3 regions of the Halobacillus sp. ABR2_026 genome follow, and region 2 is predicted to be linked to each of the others. Evidence: riboswitches for the same ligand, from Rfam matches in the RefSeq annotation. Region 2 holds a riboswitch; each other region holds the start of a gene.
What was found. Region 2 has a riboswitch for S-adenosylmethionine ahead of ACXADE_RS15190 (methionine ABC transporter ATP-binding protein). Riboswitches for the same ligand answer to the same signal wherever they lie in the genome.
Positions count from the first base shown of each region.

Region 1: another riboswitch for S-adenosylmethionine. It lies ahead of ACXADE_RS01430 (PLP-dependent aspartate aminotransferase family protein); the one in region 2 lies ahead of ACXADE_RS15190 (methionine ABC transporter ATP-binding protein).
Region 3: another riboswitch for S-adenosylmethionine. It lies ahead of ACXADE_RS12205 (sodium:solute symporter family protein); the one in region 2 lies ahead of ACXADE_RS15190 (methionine ABC transporter ATP-binding protein).

Region 1 covers NZ_JBSWTM010000001.1:259,292-263,554, reverse strand. The annotation lists gene ACXADE_RS01435 (aliphatic sulfonate ABC transporter substrate-binding protein) at 4-984, opposite strand; gene ACXADE_RS01430 (PLP-dependent aspartate aminotransferase family protein) at 998-2,776, opposite strand; SAM riboswitch class I at 2,910-3,021, opposite strand; gene ACXADE_RS01425 (trans-sulfuration enzyme family protein) at 3,095-4,240, opposite strand.
Region 2 covers NZ_JBSWTM010000001.1:2,930,706-2,934,968, forward strand. The annotation lists gene ACXADE_RS15185 (methionine ABC transporter permease) at 1-395, opposite strand, end outside; gene ACXADE_RS15190 (methionine ABC transporter ATP-binding protein) at 388-1,413, opposite strand; SAM riboswitch class I at 1,490-1,594, opposite strand; SAM riboswitch class I at 2,050-2,155, opposite strand; gene ACXADE_RS15195 (TlpA family protein disulfide reductase) at 2,247-2,666, shown strand; gene ACXADE_RS15200 (thioredoxin family protein) at 2,789-3,100, opposite strand; gene ACXADE_RS15205 (toprim domain-containing protein) at 3,111-3,458, opposite strand; gene gcvH (glycine cleavage system protein GcvH) at 3,583-3,966, opposite strand; gene ACXADE_RS15215 (arsenate reductase family protein) at 4,054-4,263, opposite strand, start outside.
Region 3 covers NZ_JBSWTM010000001.1:2,342,844-2,347,106, forward strand. The annotation lists gene ACXADE_RS12200 (hypothetical protein) at 107-367, opposite strand; gene ACXADE_RS12205 (sodium:solute symporter family protein) at 570-2,126, opposite strand; SAM riboswitch class I at 2,420-2,528, opposite strand; gene ACXADE_RS12210 (DUF2268 domain-containing putative Zn-dependent protease) at 2,584-3,108, opposite strand; gene ACXADE_RS12215 (hypothetical protein) at 3,401-4,039, opposite strand; gene ACXADE_RS12220 (FecCD family ABC transporter permease) at 4,036-4,263, opposite strand, start outside.

The sequences.
Region 1 (4,263 bases), 2.7 Mb from region 2:
CCTTTACTTGATCACTTCTTCGGCATAATCTGGGACGACAAGTTCTTCGGTCGTTTGTTCGATATCCACGTCAGTCTTGATGACTTCTTCCTCCTGCAAAACTTGGCCGGCACCAAGAATGGTCTCCCGGAGATCATCCCCTGGAATCGGATTGGATAAATCGTTCCTCTCCAGGCTCTTCTTCGCTACTTCCAAGTCCAGGCCAGCTTCTTCCGCCAGGATTTCTGCTGCCTTATCAGGGTTCTGAAGCGTCCACTTCCTCGCTTTTTCATAAGCCTCAATCACGTGTTTAACGATTTCAGGGTGTTCTTCGGCATACTCCGAGCGCACATTCAATGTTCCATAAGTATTGAATTCGGGCTTACGATAGAAAAGCTCTGCTCCACCTTCCAATTCATTGCGTGCCATATGAGGATCCAGCCCCGCCCAGGCATCGACATTGCCATTGCTCAATGCAGATGCTCCTTCAGGATGCTGTAAGTTCACAAGTTCGATATCATCGGTGGAAAGGCCGTGGTCTTTCAAGGCACGAACTAAGAATATATAAGGATCTGTCCCAAGAGTAGCCGCTACTTTTTTCCCCTTTAAATCTTCCACTGAAGCGATTCCAGAGTCAGGATTTGTGACCAGTGCTGTCCACTCAGGCTTAGAATAAAGATAGATGGATTCTACAGGGGCATGGTTCGCTTTTGCCATCAGCGCTGCCGCCCCGGCTGTCGAACCAAAGTCCACACTGCTTGAATTCAGGAATTCCAACGCTTTGTTGCTTCCCTGACTGAGGACCCAGTCCACTTCGATCCCTTCTTCTTCAAATATTTCTTCAGCAAATCCCTGGTCCTTTAATACGAGACTTGTGGGAGAATAATAAGCATAATCCAGGGTCACTTTGTCCGGTGACCCACTCTCCCCTTCCGCATCCGAACAACCGAATAATCCAAAGGTTGTCAGCAATCCTATGGTGATCGCTATTTTTTTCAACTTCATGCCGAATCCTCCTTTATAGTTCGCATGCGTACGTATCGATGGTTCCTCTTAAACGCTGGGCTTCCTTATACGTGCAGCGGTTATGGACCACTTCGAGTCCAGCTTCACTTGCAATTTCCGCAGCCTTTGGTGCGATGACTCCTTCCTGCAGCCAAAACACACCTGGCCGTATTTCAGCAGCTTCTTCAGCAATTCCAATCGCTGCTTCGGGACTACGGAAAACTTGAACAACATCGACTTTAAATGGAATCGATCTCAAATCCGGATAAGAAGTTTCTCCGAGAACCTCGGTTTCCCTCGGATTGACCGGCACAATCTGATACCCCATTCTCTGCATCTTTCTCGCCAGACGATGACTCGGTCGGGACGGTTTTCCACTTAGTCCGACTACAGCTAAACGTTTCGGGCGTGTCGTTCCATCCTCTTCCGTTTTGGAAGAGCTCAGGGCCCATTTGATGACACCTTCATCATTTTCAGTGATGGATTTTTGACTTCCTTCTCTTCCTGTCGCTTTCCCAATCGCACGATCAAGGTCATTGATCAAGTCCTTACTCGATTCAAGCCCAATGGATAACCTGATCAACTCTTCTTTCACTCCGCTTGCTGCAAGATCTTCCACGGATAATTGCTGGTGAGTCGTCGATGCCGGATGGATGATTAATGACTTTGCATCTCCCACATTCGCCACGTGGGACCAGAGGGAAATATTGTTGATCACTTGCCTTCCTGCTTCTCTCCCTCCTTTGATACCAAAGTTAACGATTGATCCATACCCTCCTTCAAGATACTTGCTGGCAAGCGAATGAGCTGGATGGTTGGACAACCCTGGGTAGGCGACCCACTCGACATCTGGATGGCCTTGTAAGTATTCAGCAATTTCCTGAGCATTATCTCCATGCCTCGCTACGCGAAGGTGTAGTGTTTCTAATCCTTGAAGCAGCAAGAAGGCGTTCTGTGGACTTAAACAGGATCCAAAGTCACGAAGAAGCTGGACACGCAGTTTAGTGATATAGGCGAGCGTGCCAAAATCAGCGGCATAGACAATTCCGTTGTAACTATCATCAGGCTCTGTAAAAACCGGGTGTTTTCCATTTCCCCAGTCAAACCTTCCTCCGTCTACAACAATACCCCCGATGGCTGTTCCATGACCGCCGATCCATTTTGTTGCCGAATGGATCACAATATCAGCGCCGTGCTCGATCGGGCGGCAGGTATACGGAGTTGCAAATGTGTTATCAATTAATAATGGAAGTTTGTATTCATGAGCTACAGTGGCAATTTTTTCAATATCCAGCACGTGTAAACTTGGGTTCCCAATGGTTTCGGCAAAAACAGCTTTTGTCTTTTCCGTAATGGCTGCGCGGAAGTTTTCCGGGTTCTCAGGGTCGACAAAATGAACTTTAATGCCATATCGTGGTAAAGTATTTGCGAATAAATTATAGGTCCCTCCATATAGATTCGATGCTGCAACGACCTCATCCCCGGAACCGGCAATATTCAAGATCGATAAAGCAATAGCTGACATCCCGGATGCTGTAGCTACAGAAGCAACGCCCCCTTCCAGTAAGGCCATCCGTTTTTCAAAGACATCCACGGTGGGATTCCCAATTCGAGAATATATATTTCCGGGTTCATCGAGAGCAAAAAGGCTTTGAGCATGATCCGTGTCATGAAAGACATAAGAAGTCGTCTGATAAATCGGCACAGCTCGTGATCCTGTGGTCGGGTCCGGTGACTGTCCTCCGTGCAAGGAAATCGTGTCTACATCATAGCTTTCAAAAGAATGGGTCATCTTCTATTCCTCCTTAAATGGTAACTATCCGTATAAATAAAGTTGGCTTTAAAGCGATAAGTCGCTTCATGTCCGCCTCCACACCAAAAAACCCTCTTCCAAATAAGAAGAGGGTTGATCCTATACATTCCTCCCCTTATCTGCCAGATCGATGATGATCTGTAGGACTTGGCACCTTTTCAAACCGATGTTTGAAGGTTGCCGGGCTTCACAGGGCCTATTCCCTCAGCCACTCTTGATAAGAGATGTATTCAGTTAAATGATTATGTTGTGAAGTATAACGGATAACAATCAGAAAAGTCAATCATTTTTGAATATTTATGATATTGAAGCTTCTATTGATTTTTTCAACTGTTCAATGATGTCCTCATGGTCTTCAATGCCGATCGATAGACGAATGACATAATCATTGATACCGATTTTCTCTCGCTCCTGTTCTGACAAAGCACGGTGAGATGTCCGTACAGGATAAGAAACGGTGGTTTCCACCCCGGCCAGGGTAGGAGCTATTTTAATCCACCCGAGGGACTTGAAAAATGTCTCAATATTAATGGAATCCAGAAGCTCAATCGTGACAATGGCTCCATTTCCCTGCTCGGATACCCGCTGAGGATAGTGAACCGTACGGATGGCCTCATGGTCAGCAAAGGCTTTCGCTACTTCTTCTGCATTGTATGATTGCTTTTTCATTCGCAGACCTAAAGTTTTCGCTCCGCGTTGTGTTAACCATGCTTCAAACGGGCTGAGGTTCGCACCTAACGTGACGATTTTTTGTGATGCCTTTTGAATCGAATCTTCACTTCCAACCAAAACTCCACACGTTACATCACTATGGCCCCCGATATATTTCGTCCCACTATGTACCACTAAATCTACCCCTTGTTCATAGGGCTGGAGCAGATAAGGAGTAGCGAACGTATTGTCGACCATTGTCTTCAAGTTTTTTTCTTTAGCAAGGTCAACAATACCCGCTAAATCTTCCACCCGAAGGAACGGATTTGAAATCGATTCCGTATACAACAATTTCGTCTTGTCTGTAATCGCTTCTTTTACCTCCTGCAAATTTGCGAATGAAACCATCGTCACATCGATACCGAATGTCGGAAGTTCTTTGGTGAGAAGTTTATGGGTACCCCCATACACATCCTCTGCCGCCACTATATGCTCCCCGGGTTTTACCACCGCTAACACCCCTGCGAGGATAGCTGACATCCCTGAGGAGGAAGCCACACCAGCAGGCGCTTTCTCCAATGCCGCCACGGTCCCTGCCAATTCATCCGTATTCGGATTACGCTCTCTCGTATATAAATAAGGGCTCTCTCCCTCATAATAACTTTCCAAATGGTCAAGGTCCTTGAAAGTAAAGGCTGATGTTTGATAAATCGGTGTACTTTTGCTATTTGGCACAAGAGTCTGATCCGCTTTATGATGCACAATTTTCGTATCAAATGATGGATTAGTCATCTCATATCTCCTCCCTCTTCACT
Region 2 (4,263 bases):
CCCATGGATTTCGCTGCTTCCACGACTCCTTTATCCACTTCTTTCAAAGCAATTTCCACTAAGCGAGCGTAAAAGGGAGCTCCTCCAATAATTAAAGCCGGTAAGGCTGCCTGGGGCCCTCGAATCGTTCCTAACAGAAAATCTGTAAACGGGAACAATAACAAAATGAGGATAATAAATGGGATTGCCCTGAATACGTTAACGACGGAGGCAGTAATCCAATTCAATGTCTTATTAGCCCACAACCCACCGGGGCCAGTTAAATAAAGCAGGAGGCCTAAAAGCAGCCCCAATACAAATGTGCCAGCCACAGAGATCAGTGTCATGTACAACGTTTCGTTCGTAGCTGTAATCATGTCTTCCAGCCTTACATTAGGAAACCATTGATTAAACATGTGGATTCACCTCCACTTCTACGGACGTCGATTCAATATATTCAATTGCACGTTGCACTTCTTGCTGGTCACCCTCAAACTGGACAAACATGGTTCCATAAGCGCCTTTCTGCGTCTGGGTGATCTTACCGTGAAGGATATTCACATCCAGGGCGAACTGTCTGGAAACATCACTGATGAGGGCCTGGTTGGTACTTTCCCCTACAAAATGGAGCCTTAGAATCTGTCCGGATTGATAATTATCCTTAATCAATTCCATAGAGGTTTCTTTCTCAGGATCCCCCATCACCTGATCCACAAATTTCTTGGTGACGGATTTTTGTGGATGCAGGAAAACATCGAGCACTTCTCCCTGCTCCACAATTTTCCCTTGTTCCATAACTGCCACCTGATGACAAATTTTGCGAATCACGTGCATTTCATGAGTGATTAATACAATAGTAAGACCTAGTTTCTCGTTTATGTCTACCAGAAGGTCGAGGATCGAGTCGGTCGTTTCAGGGTCCAATGCAGATGTCGCTTCATCACAAAGCAGCACTTTAGGGTTATTAGCAAGTGCCCGGGCGATTCCTACCCTTTGCTTTTGGCCGCCACTTAACTGAGAAGGGTAAGAGCCTCCTCGGCCTTTTAAACCAACTAATTCAATCAGCTCGTTGACTCGTTTTTGCCGTTCACCTTTTGTAAAACCCGCAATTTCTAGAGGAAAAGCAATATTGTCATAGACCGTGCGTGACCATAAGAGGTTAAAATGCTGAAAAATCATGCCGATCTCCTGTCTCGCCAGCCTCAATTTGCTTTTGTTCATGGCTGTCAGTTCCTGGTCATCGACACTAATACTTCCGGCTGTCGGGTCCTCCAGTCGGTTGAGTAGGCGGATGAATGTACTTTTACCAGCCCCACTATATCCAATAACCCCGTATATTTCCCCTTTTTTTATATTAAGACTCAGGTCATCCACCGCTCGGACATCCTGATCTTTCGTCTGGAAAATCTTCGATAATCCTTTGATTGTAATCATGCTGTTTCCCTCCAACTAAAAAAGCGCCGCTCTGTGGAGAACAGAGTGGCGCTTTTAATCTACCTGATTTTCTGTTCTCTCATCTGCCAAAGAATCACTTTGCAGGAATTGGCACCTGAGCAATACTATTGCTGGTTGCCGGGCATCGTCGGGCCAGTCCCTCCGCCACTCTGGATAAGAGATTTTAGTATATTAAATTATTATTGCTTTAACTCGTTTAAGCAGTACAAAATGGATTGTAGCACCGTACGAATTTTATGTCAACTCAGAATACAGAGTGTTCAGAAAAAATAAGTGATAAAGAATCTTCCTTCACCTTTTTTAACCAACAGGCTCTGTGGTAAATAGTGTTGGTATTCCCAAAAAAGATTCCATTTCGAGATGGTTGTATAGGTTTAGAGGCTACAGGAAAAGGTGCGTCTTGCTCCATCAATATCTCAAAACGACTTCTTTTGTAAGAGTGTAGAATCTTAAGACCTGTCTTGCAAAAGAGGGCGATTTTCTTTCCTTACCATCGAACAACTAAACTTCGTGTAGGAGCCCGAGGAATACGAGGGATTATCCGGAGCCCTCATACTTTAACAGACACTCTCAATAAAAAAATCCCATCTATGATAGAAGGGATTTATTAGTACCTTCTCATCTATCAAAGTTAAAAACTTTGCAGGATTTAGCACCGTGCAGTTATTCTGCCGGTTGCCGGGCATCGTTGGGCCAGTCCCTCCGCCACTCTGGATAAGTGAAGATGTCGATATGAAATTAATCAATATGTTAGCATGGAAAATAGAAATGCGTCAATCCTAAACGGTCTTTCGGTACAAAGGAGAATGAATATGAATCAGCAAGCACCTTTATTTGAATTGCCCTCTATTAATAAAGCGTTTCATTATAGTCTAAAAGAAGACTTAGGGAAAGTCATCGTATTAACGTTCTGGGCTTCCTGGTGCCCGGATTGCGGCAAAGATTTGCCTAAGAAAGAGCAACTCTATAAAACCATGGATCATGAGAAAGTGAAAATGATAACAATCAATGTGACCGGTCGGGAACGTGATGCAGAAGAAGCCGTCCAATACACAGAGAAGTTTTTGAAACAACCTACCTTATCAGACAACGGACGAACTGTATATGACCTCTATAAATGCGTGGGCGTTCCTACCACTGTAATCATCAATCAAAAAGGGGAAATACATGCTTCTTTTGGTGATCAAGCCCCTTTTCTTGACATTGTAAGTAAATTAGGAGAACTAATATAAACATTGGAATAAAAGAGACAGCGTAAGTCCAACGGACCCATGCTGTCTCTTTTTTATACATTCTACAAACCCTTTTTCTCAAACGTTGAACAAAAACGGTCATTTCCCGGGAAATTGTACCACTATTCTACATACCTTTTTACTTTTTCATACATGAAAGTAACAGAGTGAAAAGCATAGATTTTCTCTTCTACTTCTCCATCTCTTGTCACTAAAAGGCAGGGAACACTTTCAACCTGATAATGCTGCATCCAATCGGGGTGTAAGGAAGCATTCATTTCTGTAAAGACTTCCTTGTGAAAAACACTTTCCAGCGTAGTGAGCATTTTACGCGCTAAGTGACAAGTGGCACAAAACGGGCTATGGATGAACGTTAGACTTGTATGTGAGGACTCAAAAGTTGTCTGTACCTCTGTTGCGAGAATTTCCTCCACAGCCATCCTCCTATATTAGATAAATTGATTTCACGTTAAAGTGTCTACTAAGTAGAGCTCTTGCCAATTCAGGTTCAGGTGTGGCTGCCACTTCCCTGAAAGCACGATCGATATAAATATGCTCAGCATGGGGGAGTTCTTCCGTAAGCTGCTTTCTCAGTTTATATCCTGAATCGTCTTCATCCACCAAAATATAGACGGTGCGTTCATCCAGGTTATGGTCGAATATCATTTCTTCCATTCGTTCAATCCCTAGTGTGCCGTGTGTACAGATGATTTCAATTTCTTCATCCAGAACCTTATTCAATTTCTTTTTATCTGTGATCCCTTCCACAATGACGATACGCTCTCCATCCATCCTCATCACCTACTATATAGAAACAGACCATGCCATCCAGGCATGGTCTGAACATGATTAAGATCAAACGTGATCATGTCAGACAAGGTATCCAATGATCCCTGCCTGTCCAATGCACTAACCTTTAGTCTTCATCAATCATGGCTTCATATTCTTCTGAAGTCATCAAATCGTTGATGTTTGATGGTTCACTTGGTTCTACAACTACCATCCAGGCTTTATCATATGGAGATTCGTTTACATACTCTGGACTGTCTTCAAGTTCTTCGTTCACTTCTACAACTTTACCACTTAACGGGGCATAAAGTTCAGATACCGTTTTTACAGATTCTACACTACCAAATGGTTCATCTGCTTCAAGTTCATCCCCTACTTCAGGAAGCTCTACGAAGACGATATCCCCAAGTTCTGACTGAGCAAATTCAGTGATTCCGACTCTTACTTTTTCTCCTTCTTCTTTCACCCATTCATGTTCTTCAGAATAACGCAAGTCTTTAGGTACGCTCATTTTCATTACCTCCAAAATAAATAGTAATCGTTCAACTACAAATATAAACATAAAAGCTATAAGCTTCTATTCCCAATCAAATGCTCATCAAGACCAAATTCTTTCATACTCTTCCTGCTTGAACCCTACAGTCGTATTTTCACCATCTGTAAGAATTGGGCGTTTGATCAGCATGCCATCAGATGCCAGCCATTCTATCATTTCGTCTTCTTCAGCATCTTTTAGCTTTTCCTTCATGTTCAACTCTCTATACTTTTTTCCGCTGGTATTGAAGAATTTTTTTGCCGGCCGGTCACT
Region 3 (4,263 bases), 590 kb from region 2:
TATATGCTTCATAAAGTCGACTATACTCATTCGCCAAAAGTACCTGTGACGAAGTCCTGGATACGGAGTGATTTTCCATGGAGACCAGAACGGTCACGCTGACCGATTACGAATGATCATCATCACTTATGAAGCTGTCATCAGAGGAAAAACCATCATGATCCACATCAAATGTATTGTAATAATGGGCATCAGGATTCCCAAGTACAGCTCTTTTTCTCTTATCATAAGTGCGAATGAAATGTAAAATGGAGAATCCAATACCTCCAAACAAAGCTATGTATACTAGAAAATCGGCTTGGTAAAAAAGATAGGTACATATACCTGCCATAGCGATCATCAATAACAAATACTCAACGACTTTCATATCCTCGCCCCTTCCCTTGGAGTTGCTCGGTTTCTCCTAAGTATACGTGCCAGGAAGAAATATGTTTCAGTCGATAAGAACCTCTAGTGATTCAGCCCCCAGAATATTATTTCCTGCCAGAAGCGTTGGATTATTGCTATGCCCATATAAAAAGCAGCAGCCTGTTAAGAGGCTGCCGCTATAAGAAAAAAGTCTATATTCCCTAGCCTATGTTAGATTGACCCTTTTTCACTCCAGGATGATCCTGGGTAGCTCTCATTCTATTCAGCGCTTGTTGTGTTGATTCACTGATGTCTGCTTCGAAATAAGGTTCATATGCTTCCAGAGGCGTTCGCTTTGTAAAGTAAACAGCGAGCAACACACCAATTAATGAGCAGACTACCGCAATGACGAATGGCAATTCATAGCCCAAAGCCTTTGCTGTCACATAAACAACAGAACCTATAATGATTCCTGCATAAGCTCCGGCTCTGTTCATCCTCTTCCAGTACAATCCTAAGAAGACCACAAGGAAGAACGCCGCACCAAAACCTCCATACACATAGACAAATCCCATAGCTAAAAACCACGGTGGATTTATAGCTAGAAGTACGGCTGCCGTTGCTATAGCAAATATACTCAAACGGAGCCAGTTTTTGAACTTACGTTCACTAATCCTTCTTGGTGCTATATTCAAGTATACGTCGTAATACAAAGAAGTCGCGCAGTGCAGGAGCATTGAATTGGCCGTGGAAATAGCAGCGGCACAAATGGCGACCAGTGTAATGCCACCGATGATCGGCGGTGTGTACTCCTGAATCACCAAAGGGATAATATAATCTGTTGTCTTTCCTACAGGGATGCTTGGAACAAGTACTTTTGCTCCTAATCCGATAATGATAAGCGGCCCCATAATGAAAATCAATACGAGGATCGTTCCCATCACCTGCATAATTGCAACCTTCACGTTCTGGGGGGCCAACATTCTAGTCACCCAGTGAGGAGAAGAAGGAGTCCCCAGGGAATTCGATATAAATATGGAGACAAGGGCACCAATCCCGAATGTTCCAAAAGGAGAAAGCAGAATCCCTTCCTCCAGCTCGGGGCCACCTACGTTCGTCGGAGCTGTAGTCGTTGCCAGCGTATCCAGGATGTTTCCTATTCCGCCAGTCAGTGACCAAACCACTCCACTCGCCAGCAGTACTCCGATGGCGATTAAAATCGTATTCAATGTATCTGTTGCTGCCACAGACCAAAACCCACCAACGCTTGTAATTAATATAAAAAGTAAAAAACCAAAAATTGCAATCTTATAATCAATGCCTGTAATACTTGAAAAGACGATTCCGAACCCTGTCACTTGAATGTTGACTAAAAGCAGATAACCGATGAACATGAGAATGCCGACAATCGCCTGTAATATACTCTTATTCTGAAAAGGCTCGAACCTTTGTCGGATAAATTCAGGAAAAGTTCGTGCAGGCTTTTCAGGTCGTCGGATTTTATAGGCGACGATTGGAATCAATGCCCCTCCAAAACACCAGCCGGCGACCCAGCCGATGACTGCCGCTACACCTGAACTATATAAATACCCAGGAACACCGATGACTGACGCCACACTTACCCACGTTGCTGATGTGGTACCGATTCCAAGCAGGAGCCCCATCCGGTGACCACCCGTTGTATAATCATCGATCGATTCTGCTTTTTTTAAGCTTTTAATGTTTGCCCAAATGAGAAAGAGGACATAAAAACTGAATACAACAACATACCAAATCATTCGTTAAACAACTTCCTTCCTAAATCTTATTTGTACTTAAAAAGACGCCCGGTAGCTCCCCAACGCTTAACGCCGGACTTTTCCACTTTGTAGCAGAGGTATGTACCTAACAGGAAGGAAAAAATCATGACTCCCACCCAAACCATCATTGCTAAGACCAATATCATTCACCTCTCCTCACTACTTGTTCATCCAATCGTTCCCTATATCCGGCCTCCTTATTTAAAATAAAAAACCCTTCTCTCAATAAGAGAGAAGGGTTTTAGGCAAACGTTCGATTGCTGTTAAACACTCTCTCATCTCCGGATCCGCTTTTGCGATCCTCTGAAATTGGCACCGTACATGAATCAGCCGGTTGCCGAGGCTTCATAGGGTCAGTCCCTCTGCCTCTCTGGATAAGAAAATTCCAAATATTCAAATGTTCATGGCTTTTATTCTACCATACACTTTCAGGACGTCAATCGGTCTCGGAAAATACCTGGGGGATTTTAAATGACAATAAATAGTATAGCGACGTCCACGTGCTATGATGATACTCATGGCCAACCGTATGTTTCAATCGTTGGTTGTTAAAACACGGAAAGTAGAAAATCGATATCTTCCCTGCTCCTACATTTACTCCTGAAAACTCCATCTCTCCACTTGGAAGAAGACAAACGGTCGTATCTGGGCCAAGCAGGGCATCTGAAGATTTTATCAAAGCTTCAAGAACTGCTTCCTCTGATTCCGAAGCTCTCAGCAATTTGATTTCCTCTTCGACCTTTTCCAACTTTTCTGGTGGAGAATTTATATACCCCTCCACCAGATGAGAGTACTTTCCACTCAAACAACGATCCTTTATCTGGTCCATTACGACCTCATTCCACAACGTCTTCCGTTCCTCGGCACCCCCTATGTCCTTAGCCTTTTTTACAAACTGATCCACGTATTCATAAGCAGAAAATATCTGCATGGATTGCCCGTTGATACTCGTTTCCATCATGTACATTTTTTCTTGGTCTACAGGTTCTTTTTTAAGCTCCTTTTTTTCAGAAGGAACAATACCCGTTGCACCCGGTCAAAATAATGAACAGCGAAACTCCAAAGATCGATAATCGTCGCATAATTCCTCCTTTATCATCATTCGTAAATTTCCATGTCTTTCATTTTCATACGAGATCGTGAAGAATCGGTTTCAAAGCGAACGTAATTTACAGAATAATAAAAGGTGCGATAGATTCTCTGAATCAATCGCACCTTTTAATCACTCCACTTAGAGTCATCTTTCATTTCTGTTAAGAACAACGGTTTGAGCTTTGAAGTGGACAAACCAAACAATGAGTAAGACTTTCCGACTTCTTGTCTAATTTATGAAAGTAACAACAAGTTTGACGAACTTTATGTTCACCCAGGACCCTATGATCCAAAAGATACGCAGCCATCGGATGCTTTTCACAATTAAAATAGCCGCCATCCAATTGATTCAGTTCTTTCGCCAAATGAATGATTTTTTCCTGGTAGTCTGGATATTTTTCCATAGCTTTTCTAAAAAATGAATTGATTCGAACGGCTACATTTTCCCATAAAATTATCGTCGGCAAGTTCGTTCGATCATGAAAGGATTGTAATACCAGTCTCAGGTGATGATTGAATAACTGCCTCCATGCTTCTTCCCTTGTATCAACATAATAAATTTGGTCTTCATCTACGCTAATCTCCAACTTTTCGCTAATCCTGCACGCCGTAATAGGAATGATTTTGGGTTTGTCTTCCCATAACATAGACTCTAATATTTTCGCAGGTAGAATTTGTGCGTATTTTTTCATCATCATAGAAGCCGTGACCTTCAGATTGGGCGCACTGATGCGCTTTTGTTGATGGCGTAGAAACTCAAGGCATTCCGTCTCTTCAAGTAAAGAGGATATGGAATTCATTCACTCATCACCTTTCGATTTCGATATAATAAATAGATGAAAAATGGAGCTCCGATACCAGCCGTGAATACGCCTGCCGGGATATCAGAAGGTAAGAAGGCTGTACGTGCAATAATATCAGCCGACATAACGATCAATGCTCCAATTAAAGCAGTACCGAAAACTAAGTAGGCAAAGGATCTCTGCAATAACAACCTTGCCATATGCGGGGCGATTAGGCCAAC